DNA from 2 places in the Caulobacter sp. FW305-C-30-S16 genome. Region 1 is predicted to be linked to the other one. Evidence: predicted binding sites of a transcription regulator. Region 1 holds the regulator's gene; the other holds the start of a gene.
What was found. Region 1 encodes LexA, which represses DNA repair genes until DNA is damaged. Its sites were predicted from a motif close to ATGTTCNCNANNTGTTCT; they were not measured.
Positions count from the first base shown of each region.

Region 2: the regulator LexA is predicted to act here: its motif matches at 1,363-1,380, upstream of ssb (single-stranded DNA-binding protein).

Region 1 covers NZ_JBYSYH010000003.1:328,091-333,849, reverse strand. Annotated here, with positions in the region: gene AC3WJT_RS13690 (ComEC/Rec2 family competence protein) at 1-1,733, shown strand, start outside; gene lexA (transcriptional repressor LexA) at 1,927-2,628, opposite strand; gene AC3WJT_RS13680 (hypothetical protein) at 2,810-3,058, shown strand; gene trpC (indole-3-glycerol phosphate synthase TrpC) at 3,055-3,846, opposite strand; gene trpD (anthranilate phosphoribosyltransferase) at 3,843-4,853, opposite strand; gene AC3WJT_RS13665 (anthranilate synthase component II) at 4,857-5,447, opposite strand; gene AC3WJT_RS13660 (hypothetical protein) at 5,513-5,752, shown strand; gene AC3WJT_RS13655 (TonB family protein) at 5,749-5,759, opposite strand, start outside.
Region 2 covers NZ_JBYSYH010000004.1:101,857-107,615, reverse strand. Annotated here, with positions in the region: gene AC3WJT_RS15100 (hypothetical protein) at 1-175, shown strand, start outside; gene AC3WJT_RS15095 (hypothetical protein) at 236-904, shown strand; gene AC3WJT_RS15090 (hypothetical protein) at 923-1,306, shown strand; gene ssb (single-stranded DNA-binding protein) at 1,474-1,953, shown strand; gene AC3WJT_RS15080 (SDR family oxidoreductase) at 1,969-3,264, shown strand; gene AC3WJT_RS15075 (DUF2269 family protein) at 3,261-3,731, shown strand; gene AC3WJT_RS15070 (DMT family transporter) at 3,809-4,717, shown strand; gene AC3WJT_RS15065 (2OG-Fe(II) oxygenase) at 4,708-5,759, opposite strand, start outside.

The DNA of each region.
Region 1 (5,759 bases):
CCGGCGGCATGCGCGTGCTGGTCGCGCCGGAGTGGGTCTCGGGCCTCGCGCCGGAAGAGACGCCGGTGCGGGTGCGGGTCACGTTGCGCGAGGGAATAGCGCCGTCGCCGCCGGGCTCGGCGATCCGCCTGCGGGCGATGATCGGGCCGCCGCCCGACCCGGCCAGTCCGGGCGCCTACGACTTCGCCCGCGATGCCTGGTTCGACCGCGTCGGGGGTGTCGGCTTCTCGCTCGGTGCGCCGGAGGCGGCCGCCCTGTCGCGCCCGCCCTGGCGTCTGAGGATGACCATGGCCATCAACGCGGCGCGCTGGCGGCTGGCGGAGCGGATCGTCGCGCGGATGGGCGAGGCCAGCGGCGGCATCGGCGCGGCGATGGTCACCGGACACGAGGCCTGGATCACGCCACAGCAGACAGAGGACATGCGCGCCTCGGGCCTGGCGCATATCCTGTCGATCTCGGGCCTGCATATGGCCATCGTCGGAGGCTTCGTCTTCGCGGCGGTGCGGTTGCTGGTCGCGCTCTGGCCGTGGCTGGCGTTGAGAGTGTCGGGCAAGAAGGTCGCGGCTTCGGCCGGCCTTCTGGCGGTCGCGACCTATCTGGTGGTGTCGGGCGCTCCGCCGCCGGCCGAGCGCGCGGCGATCACCGCCTCGGTCGCCTTCGCCGCCATCCTGTTCGACCGCCAGGCGATCAGCCTGCGCACGCTGGCGGTGGCCGCGTTGATCATCCTGGCGCTGCAGCCCGAAGCTGCCGCCGCGCCCGGCTTCCAGATGTCGTTCGCCGCGACCACGGCGCTGGTGGCCCTGGCCGAGGCCTGGCCCAGACCGGTGCGGGAGATCTCGACGCCCTGGTGGATCCGCGGGCCGCAGGCGGTCGTGGTCTGGGTGCTTGCGGCGCTGGCGGCCAGCTTCGTGGCGGGTCTGGCGACGGGGCCGTTCGCGATGCACCACTTCAACCGTATGGCCAGCTATGGCCTGTTCGCCAATCTGCTGGTCTCGCCACTGTCGAGCTTCGTCATCATGCCGTTCCTCGCGCTCGGCGGCGCGCTGGAGTCGCTCGGCCTCGGCGGTCCGTTCCTGTGGGTGGCGGGGCAGGGGATCGATGCGATGGTCGGCGTCGCCCACGCGACCGCTGTGCAGCCCGGAGCCCAGATGGTCATCGCCAGCGCGCCCGGCGCAGCTTTGCCGACCGCGTTCCTTGGCATCATGCTGCTGTGTCTGTGGAAGGGCCGTCTGCGCTGGCTCGGCGCGCCGCTGGCGATGGCGGTGCTGATCTGGCCCCGGCCCGAGCCGCCGGACGTCTGGATCGCCTCTGACGGGGCTGCCGTGGCGGTTCGGCAGGGACGGGACGCCATCCTGCTGCGGCCGGAGGCCCGCCGCTTCGCCGCCGACCTCTGGGCGCGCAGGCGTGGCCTTGCGATCAGCGCGGATCCGGAGAGGGCGCGGGACGGCCTGTTCGCCTGCGATCGTTTCGCCTGTCGTCCGGGCACGGGCGCCGACCTGGCCTTCTGGTCGGGCAAGAGGCCGCCGAGGCGGACTGTTTATGATCAGCTTTGCGCGCCCGGCCGACTGGTGATCCTGCGCTCGGATCCGCACGGCCGCGGCTGTGAGGATGCGTTCCTGCTATCCGCGCGCGACTTCGCCCAGGGCGGCTCGGCGGAGCTGTGGCGGACGCCGGGCGGATGGCGGGTCAGGTGGGCGAACGACTTGAGGGGAAGGCGGCCGTGGACGGGGTAGAACCCACGACTAGCCGTGACGCGGAAATCGGCATTGCGGCAGTGACTGGGTCGCCTTCACAACAATCCTCCCGAGCTTCGCTGGGGAGGGGGACCACGCGGAGCCTGGTGGAGGGGATTCCGTGCACCGACTCCCCCTCAGTCACGCTACGCGTGACAGCTTCCCACAAGGGTGGGGAGCATCGCCTACGGGTCTAGTGATACTTGCGGATCAGCCCGACGAGCTTGCCCTGGACCTCGACCTGGTCGGGGCCGTAGACGCGGGTCTGGTACTTCGGGTTGGCCGCTTCCAGCGCGATGCTGGCGCCCTTGCGGCGCAGGCGCTTGAGCGTGGCTTCCTCGCCCATCACCAGCGCCACGACGATCTCGCCGCTGTGGGCCGTGTCGGTCTTGCGGATCAGCACGAAGTCGCCGTCGAGGATCCCGGCCTCGATCATCGAGTCGCCCTGCACCTCGAGCACATAGTGTTCGCCGGCGCCGAGCATGCTCTCGGAGACCAGCATCTTCTCGCGCTCGACCTGCAGCGCCTCGATCGGCGAGCCGGCGGCGATGCGGCCGAGCAGGGGAATCTCGCGGACATCGTTGGCGATGATCGGCGCCGACGAAGCGCTCGGCTTGTCGCCGGTCACGACTTGCGGCTTGAAGGCCTGCCGACCGCCGGACGGGGCGGAGGTTGTCGCCTGCTGCGGCAGCTTGGTGACTTCAAGCGCGCGCGCCCGGTGCGGCAGGCGGCGCAGGAAGCCGCGTTCCTCCAGCGCCGTGATCAGGCGGTGGATGCCTGACTTGGAGGCCAGATCGAGCGCCTCCTTCATCTCGTCAAACGAAGGCGAAACGCCGCTCTCCTTGATCCGCTCGTGAATGAACATGAGCAGTTCGTGCTGTTTGCGAGTGAGCATCTGCCGGGCCTCGTCACCGAATCTGTCGCGGAACAAACCGCTAACAACTGTCGATGTTCTCTAGGCGTTCTTGGTTTCTGTCAAGTTAACGGCCCTGGGAGGCTCAGGGAGCTCACGAAAAAGCGAGGGAACACGGGCGCTTGCTGGTCGTTTCGACGACGTAGCAAGCCCGCGAGAGACCATGTCGTTCACCGAACTGCAGACCCCGATTCCGATGACTGTCGAGGGCAAGGGCCCCGGGCAGGCGATCGCCGTGATCGACTACGGGCCCGAGCATCACCTGATCTGGGTCGTCGCCCTCGACGACAGCGGCGAGATCTGGAGCACGCCCAATCCAAAGGTGCGGATGCAGTCCAACTGGACCATGGGCCGGAAGGTGCGGCCTGGCGGGGACGTGGAATCGCTACGGCCCGCGGCGGTGAGGGGCTAAGCGCCCAGCAACGCCCTTGTCGCTGCTTCCACATCCGCCTGGCGCATCAGGCTCTCGCCGACCAGCATCGCCTTCGCTCCGGAGCCTTCCAGTCGCGCGGCGTCTGCGGCGGTGAAGATGCCGCTTTCAGTGACCAGCAGCGCGCCGGCCGGCGCCCGGTCGGCGAGGCGTTCGGTGATGGCCAGATCGACCGTGAAGGTCTTCAGATCGCGGTTGTTCACGCCTACCAGCGTCGCGCCGAGTGCTCCGGCGCGGTCCATCTCGGCCTCGTCATGCACCTCGACCAGCGCGTCCATGCCGTAGCGGGCGGCCTCGGCCATCAGGTCGGCGGCGAGCGCGTCGTCGATCATCGCCAGGATGACGAGGATGGCGTCGGCGCCGAGCGCGCGGGACTCGGCGACCTGCCAGGGGTCGACGAGGAAGTCCTTGCGAATACAGGGCAGGGCGGTGGCGGCGCGGGCCACGACCAGATAGCCGTCCGCGCCCTGGAAGCTCGGCCCGTCGGTCAGGACCGACAGGCAGGCCGCGCCCCCGGCTTCATAGGCGCGGGCCAGCGCGGGGGGATCGAAGTCCGCCCGGATCAGGCCCTTGGACGGGCTCGCCTTCTTGATCTCTGCGATCAGGGACAGGCGGCCGGGCGCGTGATGACGTTCGAGGGCGGCCTTGAACCCGCGCGGAGCGTCGGCGCCCCGTGCAGCCGCCTCGACCTCGGCGAGCGACCGCGCGGGCTTCCGTTCGGCCACTTCATCGCGCTTGTAGGCGGCGATCCTCGCCAGAATGTCGGTCACGCGGTCACCGCGATCAGGGTCTCCAGCGCCTTCAGCGCCCGGCCGTCGTCGATCACCTTCCGAGCCAACTCGACGCCCTCGCGAAGGGTTTCGACCGTGTCGGCGACGAGGAAGGCGGCGGCGGTATTCAGCAGCACGATGTCGCGATAGGCGCCGGTCTGGCCGTTCAGCAGGTCGCGCAGCGCCGCGGCGTTGAACTCGGGGTCTCCGCCGGTGAGGTCCGCGAGCGAACCGCGATGCAATCCAACGGCTTCCGGCGTAATCTGAAACAGGCGGACGCCGCCGTCGCGCCATTCGGCGACCTCGGTCTCGCCGGTGATGGTCAGCTCGTCCATGCCCTGGCCGTGCACTGACCAGGCGCGGGTCGCGCCGAGCGCGCCGAGCGCGTGGGCGATCGGCTCAACGAAGCGCGGCGCCGAGACGCCGACCACCTGGCGCCTGGCGCCGGCTGGATTGGTCAATGGGCCCAACAGATTGAAAATCGTACGGAAACCAAGCTGCTGCCGGATCGGCGAGACGTGCTTCATCGCCCCGTGGTGCGCCTGGGCGAACAGGAAGCAGATGCCGGCCTCGTCCAGCGCCTTGCGCTGCTTGTCGAGACCGGGGTCGATATTGACGCCCAGCGCCGCCAGCACGTCGGCGGTGCCGGACTTGCTGGTGATCGCCCGATTGCCGTGCTTGGCGACCTTCAGTCCGCCGCCCGCCGCCACGAACCCGACGGCCGTGGAGATGTTCAGCGTATGCAGGCCGTCGCCGCCGGTGCCGCAGACGTCGACCGTTTCGTAGGGCAGATCCAGATGCACCGCGGCGCGGCGCATGGCGCGTGCGCAGGCGACGATTTCGCCGACGGTCTCGCCGCGCAGCCGGATTGCGGTGACCGCCGCCGCCACCTGGGCGGGGGTGGGTTCGCCGCGCAGGCAGGCGCCGAAGAACGCCTCGGCGTCCTCTTCCGACAGCGTCGCGCCGTCAGCCAGACGGCTCAGCAGGGGCTTGAAGGCGTCGGACACGGTCTAGACGGCTTCTGCGCGTTTCACGCCCGCCAGGTCGAGGAAATTGGCCAGCAGGATGTGGCCGCCCTCAGTGGCGATCGACTCGGGATGGAACTGCACGCCGTGCACCGGGCGGGTCCTGTGCTGGAAGCCCATGATCTCGCCGTCGTCCGTCCAGGCGGTGACCTCCAGAACGTCCGGCAGGCTTTCCTTGGGCACCGACAGGCTGTGATAGCGGGCCGCCGTGAAGGGGTTGGGCATGCCCTTGAACATGCCCTTGTCGGTGTGATGGATCGGGCTCGTCTTGCCGTGCATGATCGACTTGGCCCGCACGACCTCGCCGCCGTAGGCCTGACCGATGGCCTGGTGGCCGAGACAGACGCCGAGGATCGGCAGGTCTTCCGGCGCGCCGCGCAGCAGCGGCAGGCAGATCCCCGCCTGGTCCGGCGCGCAGGGTCCGGGCGACAGCAGCACGGCCTCGGGCTTCATCCCGAGCGCTTCCTGCACCGTCAGCGCATCGTTGCGCCAGACAGCCGTCTCCGCCCCCAGTTCGTTCAGGTAGTGAACGAGGTTGTAGGTAAAGCTGTCGTAGTTATCGATGACGAGGATCATGGCCCCGCTGTTCTAGGCGGTGGCGGGGTTTGCGCCAAGGGGCGGCGCGCTTCATCCTGTCAGCCATGGCGCACGCTGATTCCGTTCTCGACCACGAGGCCATGGCCTATGCCAAGGGGCTGCTGAAGGCTCCGCTGGAGAAGGACAGCCTGCTGGCGGCGCTGGCCGCGGCGCTGTTCGCGGCCGTGTCGGCGCTGGCGTTCGCGGTGGCGATGGTCATGGCCCCGCCGGTCACGACCAGCCGGCTGGCGCTGGAGCCGGAAGCGTCGAGCGCCGAGGTCGTCTCGGCCAGTGAGAACAACTAGCGCGTTC
Region 2 (5,759 bases), on a different contig from region 1:
CGCGGTCATCTCCAAGTCGCTGAGCAAGGTGCGTGACGCCTATCGCCAGCTGGAAGCGGCGGCGAAGCCGGAAACAGCGGCCGCCAAGGGCGTGAATGGTCCGGTGCCGGCGTACCTGAGCAACCAGATTTCCAACTATCAGGCCGCGCTCGATCGCCTGACCGGCGGCGGATAGTCCGTACCGGTCGCTCACGCGGACTTGAAAGGGGCACGGTCGCGCGATAGCGATTGCGGCATGGAATTTCTCAAGGACCGCCGGATCGTTCTGGCCATCGGGGGCGGCGTTGCGTTGCTGCTCGGCATCCTGATCGCCGCAACGATCATGCGTGGCGACAAGGGGCCCAATACGCCGCCGCCGGCGGCCACCGGCGGACTGGTCGTCGAGACCGGCCGCGATGACGACACCAAGCTTGATCCGGCCCGGCCGATCCGCTGCTTCGTCAACGGCGTCTTCGCCGGCGAGATCACCCTGACCGAATGCGCCAAGCGCAATGGCGTGGCCACCGATGCGCTTGATGTCGGTGTCGACGAGACCGGCGCCCTTGCCGCCGCCAACCAGGCCGGCACGGTCCTTGCCCCCCTTCCGCCGGCGCAGTCCGCCCCGCAGACGCCTGTGTCGGTCGATCCCTCGACCAGCCAGCCCACGCCGACGCCCGTCGCCGGTGACGACTGCTGGCGCTACGCCGGCGGCGGCTGGTCAAAGGTCGGCGCGATGGACCTGAACGCCTGCGTCCAGACGCTCTACGCCGGCAAGTGCGAGGGGCGCGGCGCGGCATCCTACGGTCGCTGGGGCGATCAGACGCTGCGCCTGGTGCGGGACAAGGTCGAGATCTCGTCCGATAACCGCCGCTTCCGCACGCTGGTGGAACAGGGCGCCAACTGTTCCATTCCGCCGGTCGGCTAGAGCAAGGATATCCCCGTCATGTCCAGGCTCGTCGCGATCGCCGCCCTGACCGCCGCCACAACGCTCCTGGCGGGCTGCCAGGAAACCGTCCAGGCCCCGCTCGACAAGGGCGTCTGCTACGCCATCGGCACAGGCCCCAAGGGCGAGATCAAGTTCAACGTCGTCGCCCGCAACGTTCCCAACATCGAGAACTGCGCCGCCCAGCTTGAGGGCGTTCGCCTGCGGTTTTTGCGCATGGGCGGCCAGACCCGCGAGATTTCAGGGGCCTACCAGGGCAATTTCATTCACCTGCGCAGCGCGGGAATCTTCCGGTCCCAGCGCTGGGAAGGCAACCAGTACCTGATGCTGGTTCGCAGCGGAGACGGCCGCCTGGTGATCCCCGGCGCCGTCCAGTTCGAGTAGCGGCGAAGCCGCTTTCCGATCCCGAAGAATTTGCTGTGCATAAGCCCTTGCGAGCAAGAACAAAATGTGAACACATGGGTTTAATTAATGGTTAACGCCCGCTAGTCTGGGTGTCAGATTCCGGCGCGCATTCTGGTCGCCGGGCGTGATTTGAGGGAGCACTTCCAATGGCGGGCAGCGTCAACAAGGTCATTCTCGTCGGCAACCTGGGCAAGGACCCGGAGATCCGCACGCTCAACTCGGGCGACCGGGTCGCCAACCTCAGCTTGGCGACCTCGGAATCGTGGCGCGACCGCGCCAGCGGCGAGAAGAAGGAGCGGACCGAATGGCACCGCGTGGTGATCTTCAACGACAACCTCGTGAAGGTCGCTGAGCAGTACCTGAAGAAGGGCTCGACCGTTTACATCGAAGGCGCGCTTCAGACGCGCAAATGGACTGACCAGCAGGGCGTCGAAAAGTTCTCGACCGAAGTCGTGCTGCAGAAGTTCCGCGGTGAACTGACGATGCTCGGCGGTCGCGGCGACGGCGGCGGCGGCATGCGCGACGAGGGCGGCGACTTCGGCGGCTACTCGGGCGGCGACCGCGCCCAGCCCAGCGGCCCGAAGGAGAGCTTCAGCGCCGACCTGGACGACGAGATCCCCTTCTAGGAGCCGCTCACAGCCGTGCGGGTCCTCGTTCTCGGAGCGTCCGGCTTCATCGGATCGCACGTTGCAGCGACCCTGGCCGGGCTCGGCCATGAGGTCAGGGCCGGCGCGCGTCGGCCAGACACGGCAAGACGGCTCGCCCCCGCGCACGAGTGGGTGCGAGCCGATTTTTCGGAACTCGGCGATCCTTCGGACTGGACCGGTTTGCTGGAGGGGGTGGACGCGGTGGTCAACTGCGTCGGCGTCTTGCAGGACGGGGCAGGGGACAGTCTCCGCGCCGCCCATGTGACCGGTCCCGCCGCCCTGATCGCCGCCTGTACGACGGTCGGACCTCGGCGGCTGATCCACGTGTCGGCCGTCGGGACCGATGAACAGGTCGGCACCGGCTACGGCGCGTCCAAGCTGGCCACGGAAACTCTGATCAAGGACAGCTCGCTCGACTGGGTGATCCTGCGTCCGTCGCTGGTTCTGGCCCGGGGGGTCTATGGCGGCTCGGCGCTCTTGCGCGGGCTCGCCGCCTTTCCGTTGGTGATCCCGGTGGTCGGCGGAGCCGGAAACTTTCGGCCGGTGGCCATGGAAGATCTCTGCGCGATCATCGAGGGCCTGTTGCGGGCCGAGGGGCCGCTGCGTCGGTCGGCCGACGTGGCCGGCCCGCAGGTCGTCAGTCTGGCTGAACTCCTGGCCGGCCTTCGAGGCTGGCTGGGCCTGGCCCCGGCGCCGGTCGTACGGTTTCCCGCCTGCCTCGTCGCGCCGGTGGCGCGGCTCGGTGATCTGGCCGGGTGGCTCGGATGGCCGTCCGCGCTCCGGACGACATCGCTGCGGCAGATGGCCCACGATGTCGCGGGGCAGCCGGCCGACCCCGCACAGTTGGCCGGCGTGGTCCCGAGGTCCTTTTCCAGCTGGCTGACCCGGCATCCGGCGACGGTCCAGGACCGGTGGCATGCGCGGCTCTGTCTGTTGCGCCCAATCGCGATCCTGGTCCTGGGCGTCTTCTGGATCGGCACCGGCTTGGTCACCCTGGGCCCCGGCTGCCGAGAGGCGGTCGCTGTCCTGCGCGACGCCGGCTACGGGACGATGGCGTCGCCTGTCGCGACCGGCGGCGCCCTCACCGACATCGCCCTCGGCGCGCTGCTGTGGGTTCGCCGTTTTTCCGGACGCGCGGCGATCGGCATGGCGTTGCTGGGCGCAGCCTATCTCGTCGCCGGAACGCTTTCGGCGCCGCAGCTCTGGCTGGATCCGCTGGGGCCCTGGTTGAAGGTCCTGCCCGTCATCGTCCTGGCGCTGTGTGTCGCCGCCACGGAGGATCGCCGGTGAGCCTCTACGACCTGCTCAAGCTCGTCCATGTCCTGTCGGCCGCAGTTCTGTTCGGGACGGGCGCCGGCATCGCCTTCTTCATGCTCGTCGCCCATCGCACGGGGCGGGTCGAGATCATCGCGGCGACGGCGCGGATCGTGGTCCTGGCCGACTTTGTCTTCACGACGCCGGCGGTGATCATCCAGCCCCTTAGCGGCTTCGCCCTTGTGATGGCGCGAGGCTACAGCCCGTTCGAGCCCTGGCTGCTGGCCGCCTATGGCCTGTACGCCCTGATCGGCGCCTGCTGGCTTCCTGTCGTGGCGATCCAGCTGTCGATCCGGCGGTTGACGGAAGCCGCCGCCGCCCGGGGCGAGCCCCTCCCGCCGGACTACCACCGTCTGTTCCGGCGCTGGTTCATCCTCGGCTGGCCGGCGTTCGCGGGCGTGCTCGGCCTCTACTGGCTGATGGTTGTCCGCCCGTCGTTCTGAAGGCGCCAACAGTCGGTAACCCGGATTGACCGGGTGCGGGGTTCCATCGGCCCGGCGTCCCGTGCGAGGAGGTCCGCGTGACCTCGCCTTCCGACAAATCGCCGTTCGCCGCCGCCGAATGGGCGGCCATCGCGGCCATCATCTTCGTCTGGGGGGTGAACAACGCCGCGGCAAAGATCGCGACCGACGTGCTGCCGCCGTTTTTTGTCGGCGGGGTGCGGTTCGCCATCGCCCTGGTCGTGCTGATCCCGTTTCTGCGACCGCCGTTTCCGCCGTGGCGCCAGACCGTTCCGATCCTGCTGCTGCTGGGGCCGCTGCATTTCGGCCTGATCTACTACGGCTTTTCCATCGTGAAGAACCTCAGCCCGCTGGTGGTGTCGCTGCAGCTGTGGATCCCGATGACGGCCTTCTTCGCCTGGCGGGTGCTGGGCGAGACGATGTCGCGCTCAGGTCTCGCCGGAATGGCGGTCGCCTTTGCCGGCGTGGCCTGGATGAGCCTCGATCCCCATGCCGTCGGCGATCTGCCCGGCATCGTCATCGGGGTGATCGCCAGCGCCATGTGGGCTCTGGGGACGGTGCTGGTACGCCGTTCGCCGGCCGTGACCCCGCTGAAGATGCAGGCCCTGACCTCGCTCGTCGGCGCGCCCGTACTGCTGCTGGCCGCGGTGATGTTCGAGCCCAATCTACCGGAACGGGCGGCGTCGGCGGGCTGGGCGATCTGGGCGACCGTCGTCTGGGCGGCCCTGGCCTCGACGGTCGGCGCCTCGGCGCTGCTCTTCTGGCTCGTGCAGCGGCGCGAACCGGGCCGGGTGACGCCCTGGTTCCTGCTGACGCCGCTGCTGTCCTGCGGCATCGGCATCAGCCTGATGGGCGATGAGCTGACGCCGCAGCTGATGCTCGGGGGCGCCGCGACCCTCGTCGGCGTGGCGCTGGTGGCCCTGTCCGAGCGCCGTGCGGCCGCGGCGGCGGCGTCTGCTCAGGCCTGATCGGCCGGCGTATCCGCGCCGGCGTTGTCAGCGCGATAGCCGCCCAGCGCGGGTTCGAGGAAGGCGGCGTTCGCCTCGCGGATCTTCGCGCCTTCCTCGTCATAGAGAAACGGCAGGAAGGCGTAGCGGCGGCCGGCGGTGACCGGGGTCGCCTCGTGCAGCAGCGAGCAGGAGAAGACCACGGCGCCGCCCGCCGGCGGGCGGTAGGTGCGCCGGCCGAACTCCGGAAAGCGCAGGTCGCCGCCCTCATGGTCGTCGGTCAGGTTGATCGAGACCGCGAACCGCCGGTGCGCCGTGCCCTTGGTGGTGTTGTCGCGGTGTGGCCGGAACCACCCACCGCTCTCGCTGTCGTAGCAGGCCACGAGATACCGCTCCAGGCGCGTCGGCTCGTACTGGAAGGCCTGTTTGATCAGGGGGATGAGCCGCCGGTTGATCCGCGACCGGGCGGCGTCGCGCAGGCCCTCGTCCTGCAGGGTCACGTCGGACCGGCGCTTGTGGTTCGGGTCGCTGGCGACCACCGTGCGGCCATCGACCTCGCGCATGAACCCCGAGGGCGTCCCGCCAACCGCATCGTAGGTCTCGATCAGGGTGCGACAGAAGGCCGGCTCGAAGATACGCGGCGCGATCAGCACCGGCGCGGTCAGGGGTACGCCGGCGTGATCGTCGATCGGGGCCAGCGCCGCGAAGCGCGCGAGCACGCTCTCCGCCTGCTCCAGCGGCGCTGTGAACAGCACGCGCAGTGACGGGTCGGCGACGACCCAGGCCGGCGCGGTGAGCTCATACTGACGGACGATGTCGCCCTCAACGTCATGCAGCCAGCGCAGGCCGGGGATCTCGTCGCGGGCCAGGGCGAACTGTTCCGCGTCGCTGAGGACGCCGAAGAAGCAGCGGTTCGCATCGTCGAACAGCGCCCGGTGCGCCCGGACAGCCGTCAGGGCCGCGACGCCTGCCGCCGTCGGCTGCGGCGGCAGGAAGGCCATCAGGACATAGCGGCCCGCCACCGTCGCGAAATTGTAGCGGGGATTGCCGGAGCTGGGCGCGA